Regions from separate parts of the Streptomyces sp. KL2 genome, predicted to be linked through region 3. Evidence: riboswitches for the same ligand, from Rfam matches in the RefSeq annotation. Region 3 holds a riboswitch; each other region holds the start of a gene.
The links. A riboswitch is a leader RNA that binds a small molecule or an ion and turns the genes downstream of it on or off. The one in region 3 is predicted to bind thiamine pyrophosphate.

Region 1 (4,900 bases), 1.7 Mb from region 3:
ACCGCGGCGCACCGCGATGAGCTGGCCCTCCCTGACCAGCTGCCGCACGCGCGTCACCTCGACGCCGAGCCTCTCGGCGACGTCGGGGAGGGTGAGCCAGGCCGGGACGAGAGCATCGGTCTTCGCGTCAATCTCGTTCACGGGAACCAGCCTGCCATCTGCCACCGACAGCCACTAGCGGGCCGCGCTCTTCAGGGGGACGGACGGGTCGGCCGCCCGCACCGGGTCCAGGGCGGTGCCGCGTTCGATCAGCTTCCGCCCCTGGGCCAGGTCGCGCGGACGGCCCACGGCCAGCAGGGCGCGCAGCACACCGCCGCGCAGCCAGCACACCGACCAGGCCGCGTCCGCCGGATCGCCGCGCCACAGCAGCTCGTCGCCGCCGGTGTGGTGGCCCGCGTACTGGACGAAGCGGCCGAACTGCTCGGACCAGAAGTACGGCACCGGGTCGTACACCGGCGTCTCGGCCTGTCCGGAGACCAGGTCCGAGGCGACCGTGCGCGCCCCCTGGAGCGCGTTGTCCCAGTGGTGGACCAGCAGGCGGCGGCCGTAGCGGGCCGACGGGTAGGAGGCGCAGTCCCCGACGGCGTGGACGCCGGGGACGGAGGCGCGCAGCCGCTCGTCGGCGAGGACCGAGCCGTCCTCGCCCAGCGCCACGCCGGAGCCCGCCAGCCAGCCGGTTGCCGGGCGCGCGCCGATCCCGACGACGACCGCGCCCGCGGTCAGCACCGAGCCGTCGGACAGCTCCACCTCGCACACCGGGTCGTCCTGCGCGCCGGCCGCGGCGACGCCGGTGACGGCGCACCCGGTGCGCAGTTCGGCGCCCGCCTCGCCGTACCAGGCGCGCATCCGGGCCGCGACGGGCGGCGGCAGCGCCCCGGCCAGCGGCTGGTCCGCGGCCTCCACCACGGTCACCCTGCAGCCGGCCTCGCGGGCCGCGGTGGCGAACTCGGCGCCGATCCAGCCGGCCCCGACGACCACCACATCCCGGCGCCCGGCGAGCACCGGCCGCAGCCGCTCGGCGTCGTCGAGGGTGCGCAGCAGGTACACCCCGGGGACGCCCTCGGCACCGGGCAGGGGGATCGGCTCGGCGCCGGTGGCGACGACCAGGCCGTCGTAGGGCACCGGGCCGGCGGCGGTGTCCGCCTCCCGGTCGCCGGTGCGCAGCCCGGTGACGGCCGTGCCCAGACGCAGATCCACCTCCAGCGCGCCGAAGTCGACGTCGAAGGCTGACCCGGGCGCCCTGCCCAGCAGCACGGCCTTGGACAGCGGCGGCCGGTCGTACGGCCGGTGGGGCTCGGCGCCGACCAGGGCGATCCTTCCCGGCCAGCCCTGCTCACGCAGCTGTACGGCGGTCTGCACCCCGGCCATCCCGGCGCCGACGACGAGGATCCGCTGCCTGCTCTGCTGCTCGGTTCGCACGCTCACGCGATCACTGTAGGAGGTCGGGGCGGGCCGCCGGGCAGCCGCGCGGCGGGGCCCTGTGAGACCCCTGCCACAGCCGCCGCGCCCCTCCGGCGCCCGTACCGCCCTTCAGCCCCGGCGGGCGCGCGGATAGGGTGGCCGGCGTCCGGGGAGACGAGAAGGACCCTCGGACCGAACCAGCGGACCAGCGAACCAGAAGAAGCGCGGGAGCCCGGCGCACCGGGCTGAGAGGGAGGCTTGCGCGGCCTCCGACCGTACGAACCTGATCCGGGTCATTCCGGCGAAGGGAGGGGCACTGCGCCATGCACGTGCTGATCATCGGCGGTGGCGTCATCGGGCTGGCGACGGCCTGGCGGACCGCCCGGCGGGGGGCGCGGGTCGCGGTCGTCGACCCGGCGCCGGGCGGCGGCGCCGCCCAGGTGGCGGCCGGGATGCTGGCGGCCGTCACCGAGCTGCACTACGGCGAGGAGTCCCTGCTCGCCCTCAACCTGGCCTCGGCGCGCCGCTATCCGGCCTTCACCGCCGAGCTGGAGGAGGCCTCGGGCCTGGGGACCGGCTACCGCGCCTGCGGCACGCTGGCCGTCGCGCTGGACGCCGACGACCGGGCCCATCTGCGGGAGCTGCACGCGCTGCACCGGCGCTGCGGGCTGGAGTCGGCGTGGCTGACCGGCCGCGAGTGCCGCCGTCTGGAGCCGATGCTCGCTCCCGGTGTGCGCGGCGGGCTGCGCGTGGACGGCGACCACCAGACCGATCCGCGCCGCCTGACGGCCGCCCTGCTGGCCGCCTGCGAGCGGGCCGGGGTCCGTTTCGTGCGGCAGCGGGCCGAGCGGCTGTCCCTGTCCGGCGACCGGGCGGCCGGGGTGGCGCTGGCCGACGGCACCGCGCTGGAGGCCGACCAGGTGGTACTGGCGGCGGGCAGCGACAGCGGCCGGCTGGCGGGGGTGCCCCGGGAGGTGCTGCCGCCGGTGCGCCCGGTCAAGGGCCAGGTCCTGCGGCTGCGGGTCCCCGGTCCGTACGCCCCCTTCCTCTCGCGCACCGTGCGGGCCCTGGTGCGCGGCGGGCACGTCTACCTGGTGCCGCGGGCCGACGGCGAGCTGGTGCTGGGCGCGACCAGCGAGGAGCAGGGCTGGGACACCACCGTGACGGCCGGCGGCGTCTACGAGCTGCTGCGCGACGCGCACGAGCTGGTGCCCGGCATCACCGAGCTGCCGCTGGTGGAGACCCGCGCGGGGCTGCGCCCCGGCTCCCCCGACAACGCCCCGCTGCTCGGCCCGACCGCCCTGCCCGGCCTGCACCTGGCCACCGGCCACCACCGCAACGGGGTGCTGCTCGCCCCGGTCACCGGCGAGGCCCTGGCCCAGGTCCTGACCACCGGCGAACTCCCCGAGGAGGCACGCCCGTTCACCCCCCGGCGCTTCGACCGCACGCTTCAGGAGAGCCCCGTATGAACACCGGCGCACCCCGTACCGCCGCCACCGTCACCGTCCATGTCAACGGCGAGCCGCGCGAGATCGCGGCCGGTCTCGCCCTGGACGCCGTCGTGGCGTCCCTGACCACCGCGTCCGCAGGCGTCGCCGCGGCCGTCAACGAGACCGTCGTGCCGCGCGGGCAGTGGCCGTCGACCCCGCTGGGCGAGGGCGACCGGGTCGAGGTCCTGACCGCGGTGCAGGGAGGCTGAGGGGAACCATGGCGGACGACATCCTCACCATCGGCGGTACCGCCTTCACCTCCCGCCTCATCATGGGCACGGGCGGCGCGCCCAGCCTGGACGTGCTGGAGCGGGCGCTGCTCGCCTCGGGCACCGAGCTGACCACCGTGGCGATGCGGCGCCTGGACCCGACCGTCTCCGGCTCGGTGCTGTCGGTGCTCAAGCGGCACGGCATCCGCGTGCTGCCCAACACCGCCGGCTGCTTCACCGCCGGGGAGGCCGTGCTCACCGCCCGGCTGGCCCGCGAGGCGCTGGGCACCGACTGGGTCAAGCTGGAGGTCGTCGCCGACGAGCGCACCCTGCTGCCCGACCCGGTGGAGCTGCTGGAGGCCGCCGAGACACTGGTCGACGACGGCTTCACCGTCCTGCCCTACACCAGCGACGATCCGGTGCTGGCGCGGCGGCTGGAGGACGTGGGCTGCGCGGCGGTCATGCCGCTGGGCTCGCCCATCGGCTCCGGTCTGGGCATCCGCAACCCGCACAACTTCCAGCTCATCACCGAGCGGGCGTCCGTGCCGGTCATCCTGGACGCGGGCGCGGGCACCGCCTCGGACGCCGCCCTCGCCATGGAGCTGGGCTGCGCGGCGGTGATGCTGGCCTCCGCCGTCACCCGTGCCCAGGAGCCGGTGCTGATGGCCGAGGCGATGCGGCACGCGGTGGAGGCGGGGCGGATGGCGTACCGGGCGGGCCGGATCCCGCGCCGCCACTTCGCGCTGGCTTCCTCGCCGGCGGAGGGGATGGCGGACCTCGATCCGGAGCGGCCGGCCTTCGGGTGACCGCCTTCGGGTGACCGCCTTCGGGTGACCGGCCCGCGGGCGGCCGCCCGCGGTTCCCCTCCCGGCGTCGCGGCGCGGCGGCGGTTTCGTCACCGTTCCGCCGCACTCCGGTGCGCCTGCGCCGGTTCGGTCGGCCGTGGGGGCGGCGGCTCGTAGACTCTGCGCCGTGGACACGACCCTTCGGGACCCGTTGATCGGGCACGTGCTCGACGGCCGGTACCGCGTGGAGGCGCGGATCGCCGTCGGCGGCATGGCCACGGTCTACCGGGCGATGGACACCCGGCTGGACCGGGTGCTCGCCCTGAAGGTGATGCACCCCTCCCTCGCGGCCGACGCCTCGTTCGTCGACCGGTTCATCCAGGAGGCCAAGTCCGCGGCCCGCCTGGCCCACCCCAACGTGGTGGGGGTCTTCGACCAGGGCGAGGACGGGGGCTACGTCTACCTGGCCATGGAGTACGTCCAGGGCTGCACGCTGCGCGACGTGCTGCGCGAGCGCGGGGCGCTCCAGCCGCGCGCCGCCCTGGAGGTCCTGGAGGCCGTGCTCGCCGCGCTGGGCGCCGCCCACCTGGCCGGCCTGGTGCACCGCGACGTGAAGCCGGAGAACGTCCTGATAGGGGACGACGGCCGGGTGAAGGTCGCCGACTTCGGCCTGGTGCGGGCCGTGGGCTCCCAGACGTCCGCCTCCACCGGCTCGGTGCTGGGCACCGTCTCCTACCTGGCGCCCGAGCAGATCGAGCACGGCACCGCCGACGCCCGCGCGGACGTCTACGCCTGCGGCGTGGTGCTGTACGAGATGCTGACCGGCTCCAAGCCGCACGCCGGCGGCACCCCGGCCCAGGTGCTCTACCAGCACCTCCAGGAGGACGTCCCGGCCCCCTCGGCCGCCGTGCCCGGCCTCGCCCCCGCCCTGGACCGCCTGGTGGCCCGCACCACCGCCCGCGACCCCGGGCGGCGGCCGGCCGACGCCGTGGAGCTGCTCGCCGAGGTCGGGGCC
Region 2 (4,900 bases), 1.2 Mb from region 3:
CCCGCTGGGACATCCGCCCGGTCCGCTCTGGAGCAAGGCCGTCAGGCACCGGGACTGGGAACCCGGCGACGGACTCAACATCGAGACGGGCCCAACCGCCTTCCACGGCGGCCAGGGCGATGCCATGTACGCCGCCTGCCCCCACTGCGCCGCCCACGTGGACCTGTACACCGACGAGTGGGAGGCGGTCGAGGGCGCCTGGGAGCCCTTCGAGAAGGCCATCGGCACCTGGTGCGACACCGGGCGAGCCGCCGTCGCCTGCCCGCACTGCGGCCGAGCCGGCGACCTGGCCGCGTGGAACTGGGAGAGCGACCACTACGCGTTCGGCCATCTGGGCTTCGAGTTCTGGGACTGGCCCGAGTTCAGCGCCGGCTTCCTCGAAGGACTCGCACGCGCGCTGGGCGGCCACCGTACGGTCCTGGTGGCGGGCAAGCTCTGAGGAACAACCCCTCGCACGGCCCCTCCGGGCGGCGGGCCGGCCGGTCCGGGCGGGGACGGGACAGCGCGGCGACGTCCGTGCCGGCAGCGGAAGCGGCGTGGCCGAAGGACCCCGCCGGGCCGTCCCGGGCCGTGCGGAAGCCAGCGGAAGCCACCGGGCGATGGCCGCCGACCCGCTCGCGCCCGGAGTGCCGCAGTCGATCTGCGACACTGGACGGGTTATGCCTGCACCCGGAGAACTCACCTTTGTCGCGCCGCGCGGGGCCGCCAGGCCGCCGCGGCACCTCGCCGACCTCGCCCCGGCCGAGCGGCGCGAGGCCGTCGCCGCGATCGGCGAGAAGCCGTTCCGCGCCCAGCAGCTGTCGCGGCACTACTTCGCCCGGTACGCCACCGACCCCGCCACCTGGACCGACATCCCGGCCGCCGCGCGCGAGAGGCTGGCGGGCGAGCTGCTGCCCGAGCTGATGACCGTGGTGCGGCACGTCAGCTGCGACGACGACACCACCCGCAAGACGCTGTGGCGGCTGCACGACGGGACACTGGTGGAGTCGGTGCTGATGCGCTACCCGGACCGGGTCACCATGTGCGTCAGCTCCCAGGCCGGCTGCGGCATGAACTGCCCCTTCTGCGCCACCGGGCAGGCCGGACTGGACCGCAACCTGTCCACCGCCGAGATCGTCCACCAGATCGTCGAGGGCATGCGCGCCCTGCGCGACGGCGAGGTGCCCGGCGGTCCCGCGCGGCTGTCGAACATCGTCTTCATGGGCATGGGCGAGCCGCTGGCCAACTACAAGCGGGTCATCGCGGCCATCCGCCGCCTCACCGATCCCGAGCCCGACGGCCTGGGCCTGTCCCAGCGCGGCATCACCGTCTCCACCGTCGGGCTGGTCCCGGCGATCCACCGCCTGGCCGACGAGGGGCTCAAGTGCCGACTGGCGGTCTCCCTGCACGCGCCCGACGACGAGCTGCGCGACACCCTGGTGCCGGTCAACACCCGCTGGAAGGTCCGCGAGGTCCTCGACGCGGCCTGGGAGTACGCCGAGAAGTCCGGCCGCCGCGTCTCCATCGAGTACGCCCTCATCCGGGACATCAACGACCAGGCGTGGCGCGCCGACCTGCTGGGCCGACTGCTGGCGGGGAAGAGGGCGCACGTCAACCTCATCCCCCTCAACCCCACGCCCGGCTCCAAGTGGACCGCCTCCCGGCCCGAGGACGAGCGCGCCTTCGTCGCCGGACTGGAGGCGCACGGCGTGCCGGTGACCGTCCGGGACACACGCGGGCAGGAGATCGACGGAGCCTGCGGACAGCTCGCCGCCACCGAGCGCTGAGGGCGCGCCCGCCACTGGTACGGTGGCGGGGACCTCAGCGGTCGCACACAGCAGCGAAACACCAGTAGCGAACACAGGCATCGAAACAGCGGAACCGACAGGGGAGCGCGTACAGCGCTGAGAGTGCGGTGTCGCCGGAAGCAGCCGAGAGGCCGCCCGGGGAGCCGCAGACCCTCGGACCTGATCCGGTTAGTACCGGCGTAGGGAGTCAGAAGAAAGTGCACACCAAGCTCCGCCGCGTCCTGGGCGCGGCCGTTCTCGGCACGCTCACCCTCTCCGCCCTCACCGCGTGCGGCGGCTCGCAGTCCTCCGGGGACGGCGGGGGCGAGGGCGGTAAGGACAAGACGGTCACCCTGGTCGCCCACGACTCCTTCGCGGCCTCCGAGGCCGTGCTGGAGGAGTTCACCGAGAAGACCGGCTACAAGGTGAAGGTGCTGCGCGGCGGCGACGCCGGCTCCTCCCTCAACCAGGCGATCCTGTCCAAGGACAACCCGCAGGGCGACGTCCTGTTCGGCGTGGACAACACCCTGCTCTCCCGCGCCCTGGACAACGACCTGTTCACGCCGTACGAGGCGGAGGGCCTGGCGAAGATACCGGCGCGGTACCAGCTCGACGCCGAGGAGCACCGCGTCACCCCCGTCGACTCCGGCGACGTCTGCGTCAACTACGACCGCGCCTACTTCGACGAGCGCGGCATCGCCCCGCCGAAGACCCTCGACGACCTCGCCGAGCCCGCCTACAAGGGCCTGCTGGTCACCGAGAACGCCGCCACCTCCTCGCCCGGACTGGGCTTCCTGCTGGCCACCGTCGCCGAGTACGGCGAGGGATGGCCGCAGTACTGGGAGAAGCTGAAGGCCAACGACGTCGAGGTCGTCGACGGCTGGGAGCAGGCGTACTACGACCGCTTCTCCGGCTCCTCCGGCGGCAAGGGCAAGGGCGACCGGCCGCTGGTCGTCTCCTACGCCTCCAGCCCGCCCGCCGAGGTCCTCGGCGCCGACCCCGCGCCCGAGCAGGCCCCCACCGGGGTGGCCACCGGCACCTGCTTCCGCCAGATCGAGTTCGCCGGGCTGCTCGAGGGCGCGGACAACCCCGAGGGCGGCAAGGCGCTGCTGGACTTCATGACCGGCCGCTCCTTCCAGGAGGACCTGCCGCTGCAGATGTTCGTCAACCCCGTGCGCGAGGACGCGGAGCTGCCCGAGGTCTTCACCCGGTACGGCGAGACGATCGACGAGCCCCGCACCATGGCCCCGGAGAAGATCGCCGAGAACCGCGAGGCGTGGGTCAAGGCGTGGACCTCGGCCGTCGTGCGGTCGTCGTGAGGTGAGGACGGGCATACGCGCGGGGACGGCGGCGCGCCTCGCGCTCGCTGCGGTGCCGGCCGTCTTCCTCGCGCTGTTCTTCGCCTACCCCGTCGCCGCCATCACCGCCCGCGGGCTGTACGACGGCGGGCGATGGCGCCCGGAGCGGATCGCCGCCGTCCTCACCGACCCCGACGTCCTCGGCGTGGTCTGGTTCACGCTGTGGCAGGCGGCGGCCTCCACCGCGCTCACCCTGCTGCTGGCGCTGCCCGGCGCGTACGTGCTGGCGCGCCTGGACTTCCCCGGCAGGCGGGTGCTGCGGGCGGCGGTCACCGTGCCGTTCGTGCTGCCCACCGTCGTCGTCGGCTCCGCCTTCCTGGCCCTGCTCGGCCGCGGCGGGCTGCTGGACCAGTGGTGGGGGGTGCGGCTGGACGGCGGCGTCACCGCCATCCTGCTGGCCCACGTCTTCTTCAACTACGCCGTGGTCGTGCGGATCGTCGGCGGCCTGTGGGCGCAGCTCGACCCCCGCCAGGAGGAGGCCGCGCGGGTGCTCGGCGCGAGCCGGTGGGCCGCCTGGCGCACCGTGACCCTCCCGGCGCTCGTCCCGTCGGTCGCCGCCGCCGCGCTGATGGTCTTCCTGTTCACCTTCACCTCCTTCGGCGTCGTCCAGATCCTCGGCGGTCCCGGTTACGCCACCCTGGAGGTGGAGATCTACCGGCAGACCGCCCAACTGCTGGACCTGCCCACCGCCGCCGTCCTGACCCTGCTGCAATTCGCCTCGGTCGCCGCCCTGATGGCCTTCCACTCCCGCGCCCTCCGCCGCCGCAGGACGGCCCTGGGCCTGGTCGACGCCGCCCGCACCGCCCGCCGTCCGCGCGGGGCCGGACAGCGGGCCCTGCTGGCGGGGGTGCTGGTCCAGATCGCGGTACTGCTCCTGGCCCCGCTCGCCGTGCTCGCCGAGCGGTCCCTGAGCGGCCCCGACGGCTACGGGCTGCACCACTACCGCGCCCTGGGCTCGGCCGACGCGGCCGGCGGCACCTTCACCGTCGCCCCGCTGGAGGCGGTCGGCAACTCCCTGGCCTACGCGGCCACCGCCACCGCCGTCGCCCTGGCCGTCGGCCTCCCGGCCGCCGTCGCCCTCACCCTGCGCGGTCCGGGAGGCCGGGCCGGACGGCTGCTGCGCGGCCTCGACGCGCTGCTGATGCTGCCGCTGGGCACCTCGGCGGTCACCGTCGGCTTCGGATTCCTCATCGCCCTGGACGCCCCTCCGCTGGACCTGCGCTCCTCGTGGATCCTGGTCCCGCTGGCCCAGGCCCTGGTCGGCATCCCCTTCGTGGTGCGCACCCTGCTGCCGGTCCTGCGGTCCGTGGACACCCGGCTGCGCGAGGCCGCCGCGATGCTGGGCGCGTCACCGCCGCGCGTGTGGCGCGAGGTCGACCTGCCGCTGGTGCGGCGGGCGCTGCTGGTCGCCGCGGGGTTCGCCTTCGCCGTCTCCCTGGGCGAGTTCGGCGCCACCGTCTTCATCGCCCGCGCCGACGCCCCCACCCTGCCCGTCGCCGTCGCCCGCCTGCTCGGCCGGGCCGGGGAGGCCAGCTACGGCCAGGCCATGGCGCTCAGCACGATCCTGATGCTGCTGTGCGCGGCGACCCTGCTGGCGCTGGAGGGCGTCCGCACCGACCGATCGGGGGAGCTGTAGGGATGGCCTCGCTGCGACTGGACGCCGTCACCGTGCGTTTCGGCGGCCGCACCGCCCTGGACGCCGTCGACCTCGACGTCGCCGAACACGAGATCGTCTGCGTGCTCGGCCCCTCCGGCAGCGGCAAGTCCACCCTGCTG
Region 3 (4,900 bases):
GCCCGGCGCGGACCCGGAGCGCTCACCGCCTGCCGGGCCGTACGCGGCGGGCGCGCTCTGGGATGCTGAGGCGATGACGGCACCGGAAGCACGGTGGGAGCGGCGGCTCGAGAAGCTGTGGGCCTCCTTCGACGACCACGAACCCGACGATTTCCTGCGGCGGATCGAGACGCTGGCCGCCGAACTCCCGCCCGGCGACGCCGTCGCCCTTTACGAACTGGCCTCCGCCCACGACGCACTCGACCGTGAGGAGGAGGCCGCCGCCCTCTACCGCCGGTCCCTCGCGGCCGACCCGCCCGGTGGACGACGCCGACGGGCGGTGATCCAGCTGGCCAGCACCCTGCGCAATCTGGGGCGGGTGGAGGAGAGCATCACACTGCTGACGGCCGAACGGGAGACGCACTCCGACGAGTTGGACGACGCGGTCACCGCGTTCCTGTCCCTGGCGCTCGTCGACGCCGGGCGGGAACGGGAGGCGGCGGCCCTCGCCCTCACCGCCCTCGTCCCCCACCTGCCGGAGTACCGCCGCTCACTGACGCACTACGCCCGCGCCCTCACCGCCGGGGAGCGCACCTGAACCGGCTCCGACACAGCTGCCGTACCAGGCGGGCCCCCGGGAAAGACCGAGGCCAGGTGCGCGGCCCGGCTGCGGGCATGGGGCGGGTCCCGGACCTCGACGCGTTCGGAACCCGCCCTCTTTCTTCCGGCTTCTGCGGTCAGTCCGTCAGCGGCAGATAGACGCGATTGCCGCTCGCTGCGAACTCCTCGGACTTCCGCCTCATGCCCTCCTCCGGATCCAGGGCGAGGTCGCCGCCGTGCTCGCGGCGGATGTCCTGGGAGATCTTCATCGAGCAGAACTTCGGCCCGCACATCGAGCAGAAGTGCGCCGTCTTCGCCGGCTCCGCCGGCAGCGTCTCGTCGTGGAAGGCGCGGGCCGTGTCCGGGTCGAGGGCCAGGTTGAACTGGTCCTCCCAGCGGAACTCGAAGCGGGCGTCGGACAGTGCGTCGTCCCACTCCTGGGCGCCGGGGTGGCCCTTGGCCAGGTCGGCGGCGTGGGCGGCGATCTTGTAGGTGATGACGCCCGTCTTCACGTCGTCGCGGTCCGGCAGGCCCAGGTGCTCCTTGGGCGTGACGTAGCAGAGCATCGCCGTGCCCCACCAGGCGATCATCGCCGCACCGATGCCGGAGGTGATGTGGTCGTACGCCGGGGCGATGTCGGTGGTGAGCGGGCCGAGGGTGTAGAAGGGCGCCTCGTCGCAGATCTCCTGCTGGAGGTCGACGTTCTCCTTGATCTTGTGCATCGGGACGTGCCCGGGGCCCTCGATCATCGTCTGCACGTCGTGGGACTTGGCGATGCGGTTCAGCTCGCCCAGCGTGCGCAGTTCGGCGAACTGCGCCTCGTCGTTGGCGTCCGCGATGGAGCCCGGGCGCAGTCCGTCACCCAGGGAGAAGGTGACGTCGTAGGCGCGCAGGATCTCGCAGAGCTCCTCGAAGTGGGTGTAGAGGAAGCTCTCCTTGTGGTGGGCCAGGCACCAGGCCGCCATGATCGAGCCGCCGCGCGAGACGATGCCCGTCTTGCGCCGGGCGGTCAGCGGGACGTAGCGCAGCAGGACGCCGGCGTGGACGGTCATGTAGTCCACGCCCTGCTCGCACTGTTCGATGACGGTGTCCTTGTAGATCTCCCAGGTCAGTTCCTCGGCCTTGCCGTCGACCTTCTCCAGCGCCTGGTAGAGGGGGACGGTGCCGATGGGGACGGGGGAGTTGCGCAGCACCCACTCGCGGGTGGTGTGGATGTTGCGGCCGGTGGAGAGGTCCATGACGGTGTCGGCGCCCCAGCGGGTGGCCCACGTCATCTTCTCCACCTCCTCCTCGATGGAGGAGGTGACGGCGGAGTTGCCGATGTTGGCGTTCACCTTCACCAGGAAGTTCTTGCCGATGATCATCGGCTCGGTCTCCGGGTGGTTGACGTTCGCCGGCAGGACGGCGCGGCCCGCGGCGATCTCGTCGCGCACGTGCTCCGGCGAGCAGCCCTCCCGCAGCGCCACGAACTCCATCTCGGGGGTGATCTCGCCCCGCTTGGCGTACGCGAGCTGCGTGACGGCGGTGGTGCCGCCGCGGCCCCGGCGCGGCAGGCGGGGGCGGCCGGGGAAGACGGCGTCCAGGTTGCGCAGCCCACCGCGCGGCGAGGTGTGCCTGACGCCGTCGTCCTCGGGCCGCACCTCGCGGCCCGGGTACTCCTCGGTGTCCCCTCTGGCGATGATCCAGTTCTCCCGCAGCGGTGCCAGACCGCGGCGGACGTCGGTGTCGATGTTCGGATCGGTGTACGGGCCGGACGTGTCGTACAGCGTCACGTCGCGGCCGTTGGTGAGGTGCACTCTGCGGACGGGCACCCTGATGTCGGGGCGCGAACCGCTCAGATAGCCCTTGTGCCAGCCGGTCGCGCGCTCCTCGGCGCTCCCGGAGGCGGTTTCGGGCGTACGTGCGTCCTGCGAGGTCATGAGACCCAACTCCCTACGCCGGCATTACCCGGTAACAGGTTCGGCGGTCGACGCAGCCGTTTCCGTGGCGGTGTCCACGGAGGTCAGCGTCCTCTCAGCCCCGTGCTCGGAGCTCCCGCGGTGTGCAAAAGCGCCCCCACGCTAACGGCTGACACCGGGCGTGCGCCAGGGCGCCCCCTGCCGCGCCTGCGATGATCGGGCCGTGGACTCCTCCTCCCCGTTTCCCCCGCCGTCCCGCTCGCCGGTCCCCCCACCGGTGCCACCGGTGCCGCCCACCCCGCCGTCACAGCGCCCGTCGCCCGGCCACGGGACCGGCCACGAACCCGGCCACGGGCAGGCGCCGCACGCGCACGGACACTCGCACGGCCACCACCACGGGCCGCCCGCCCCCGTCTCGGCACGGCTGCGCAAGGTGGTCGCGGTGGTGCTGGTCCCGTTCGCGGTGGCGGTGCTCGCCGGGCTGGTGGCACTGTGGCCTGGCGGCGCGCCCGAGGGGAAGGACTCGCCCAGCGGCGTCGGCTTCGACCGGCAGACGCTCGGCGCACGGGTCACCGCGGTCGAGGAGGTCGACTGCGCGGAGGTGGGCGCCGCCCAACCGCCCGGCGGCCCGGGCGGCGCCGGGAACGCCGGCGGCGACGGGGGCGCGCAGGACGGCGGAAGCGGCGGCTCGGGCGCCCTGCCGGAAGGCTCCGGGAAGGGCACCTGTCTGCGGGCGACCGTCGAGGTCGCCGAGGGCAAGGACGCGGGCCACACGTTCCCGGAGATCGTCACCCCGGACGCCACGCGCCGGCTGAGCCCCGGTCAGGACGTGGTGGTGGCGTACGCGCCCGACGCCCCGCGCGAGTTCCAGTACAGCGTGGTGGACGTGGCGCGCGGGGTGCCCATGGTGGTCCTGGCGGGCGTCTTCGCGCTGGCGGTGGTGGTCGTGGGACGGCTGCGCGGGCTGCTGGCGCTGGTCGGACTGGTGGCCAGCTTCGGGGTGCTGACGCTGTTCATCCTGCCCGCGATCCTCCAGGGCTCCAATCCGCTGCTGGTGGCGGTGGTGGGCGGCAGCGCGATCATGCTGGCCACGCTGTACCTGTGCCACGGCGTCAACGCCCGTACCTCCGTCGCCGTCCTGGGCACCCTGGTGTCGCTGCTGCTGATCGGGCTGCTGGGCTCGGCGTTCATCGGATGGGCCGCGCTGACGGGCAACACCGACGACCAGACCGGGCTGGTGCACGGGCTGTATCCGGACATCGAGATCCGCGGGCTGCTGCTGGCCGGTGTGCTGATCGGTTCGCTGGGCGTGCTGGACGACGTGACGGTGACGCAGACCTCGGCGGTGTGGGAGCTGCGGCAGGCCGACCCGTCGGCCGGCTGGCGAAGGCTCTACGGCGCGGCGATGCGCATCGGGCGCGACCACATCGCGTCGGTGGTGAACACGCTGGTGCTGGCGTACGCGGGGGCCGCGCTGCCGCTGCTGCTGCTGTTCTCGATAGCGGAGAGCGGAATGGGCCAGGTGGCCACCAGCGAGCTGGTGGCGGAGGAGATCGTGCGGACGCTGATCGGCTCGATCGGCCTGGTCGCCTCGGTCCCGGTGACCACGGCGCTGGCGGCGCTGGTGGCGGTCGCCGACCGCCGGGGGCCGTCCGGCCGCGAAGGGGCCTCCGGCGGGGGGACCGCCGGCGGGCAGGGGCGTGCCCGGGGCCGGGGCGGCAGGCGGCGGGCGCGGCGCTGAGCCGCGCCCGCGGCGCCCTTGCCGGGGCACGGCGCCCCGGATCCCGTCAGCCTCCCGAGGAGGAGCCCGAGGAGGTGAACTTCCGCACCAAGTAGACCAGCGCGCCGACCAGCGCCACGAACAGCAGGAGCTTGAAGAGCAGCTTCACGACGAAGCCGACGACGGCGAAGATCAGACCGCCGAAGACGAAGAGCGCGATGAGCGGGATCGCGACCCACTTCACCCACCACGGCAGCGCCGCGAAGGTCTCCTTGAGATCCATGAGCGTTACCCGCTTCCTGAAGTCTCCGGCCGCCGGGCATGCCCGGCGCGCCGGTTGCGTCCGGTGCTTCCGGCTCCGATGCTAGGCGGGCGGACTCCTCGCCGGGACGCCGCGGGCCCGGGTCCTTCCCTGACCGGCCCCCTAAGGAGGACGGGTCCGTGCCGTCAGCCCTCGGGGGGAGAGAAGACCACCAGGACCCGCAGGTCCTCGGTGATGTGGTGGAACCTGTGCGGCACCCCTGCCGGCACGTAGACCACGCTGCCGCGCGCGACCGGGGTGGTCTCGTCCCCGACGGTGATCAGCGCCCGGCCGCTGGCGACGAAGTACACCTCGTCCTGCCGGTGCGGCTGCTGCGGGTCGAGCGCGCCCCGGTCCAGGGCGTACAGTCCGACGGACATGTTCCTCTCGCGCAGGAACTGC

Region 1: another riboswitch for thiamine pyrophosphate. It lies ahead of thiO (glycine oxidase ThiO); the one in region 3 lies ahead of thiC (phosphomethylpyrimidine synthase ThiC).
Region 2: another riboswitch for thiamine pyrophosphate. It lies ahead of QPK52_RS06900 (thiamine ABC transporter substrate binding subunit); the one in region 3 lies ahead of thiC (phosphomethylpyrimidine synthase ThiC).

The regions. Positions count from the first base shown of each region.
Region 1 is NZ_CP127170.1:4,523,506-4,528,405, reverse strand. It holds gene QPK52_RS20355 (Rv2175c family DNA-binding protein) at 1-141, opposite strand, end outside; gene QPK52_RS20350 (NAD(P)/FAD-dependent oxidoreductase) at 175-1,425, opposite strand; TPP riboswitch at 1,616-1,728, shown strand; gene thiO (glycine oxidase ThiO) at 1,725-2,870, shown strand; gene thiS (sulfur carrier protein ThiS) at 2,867-3,100, shown strand; gene QPK52_RS20335 (thiazole synthase) at 3,109-3,906, shown strand; gene pknB (Stk1 family PASTA domain-containing Ser/Thr kinase) at 4,073-4,900, shown strand, end outside.
Region 2 is NZ_CP127170.1:1,552,663-1,557,562, reverse strand. It holds gene QPK52_RS06910 (hypothetical protein) at 1-439, shown strand, start outside; gene rlmN (23S rRNA (adenine(2503)-C(2))-methyltransferase RlmN) at 660-1,766, shown strand; TPP riboswitch at 1,856-1,990, shown strand; gene QPK52_RS06900 (thiamine ABC transporter substrate binding subunit) at 1,985-3,085, shown strand; gene QPK52_RS06895 (ABC transporter permease) at 3,087-4,760, shown strand; gene QPK52_RS06890 (ABC transporter ATP-binding protein) at 4,763-4,900, shown strand, end outside.
Region 3 is NZ_CP127170.1:2,774,234-2,779,133, forward strand. It holds gene QPK52_RS12560 (tetratricopeptide repeat protein) at 74-577, shown strand; gene thiC (phosphomethylpyrimidine synthase ThiC) at 717-2,498, opposite strand; TPP riboswitch at 2,492-2,627, opposite strand; gene QPK52_RS12570 (YibE/F family protein) at 2,764-4,218, shown strand; gene QPK52_RS12575 (DUF5326 family protein) at 4,265-4,480, opposite strand; gene QPK52_RS12580 (cupin domain-containing protein) at 4,645-4,900, opposite strand, start outside.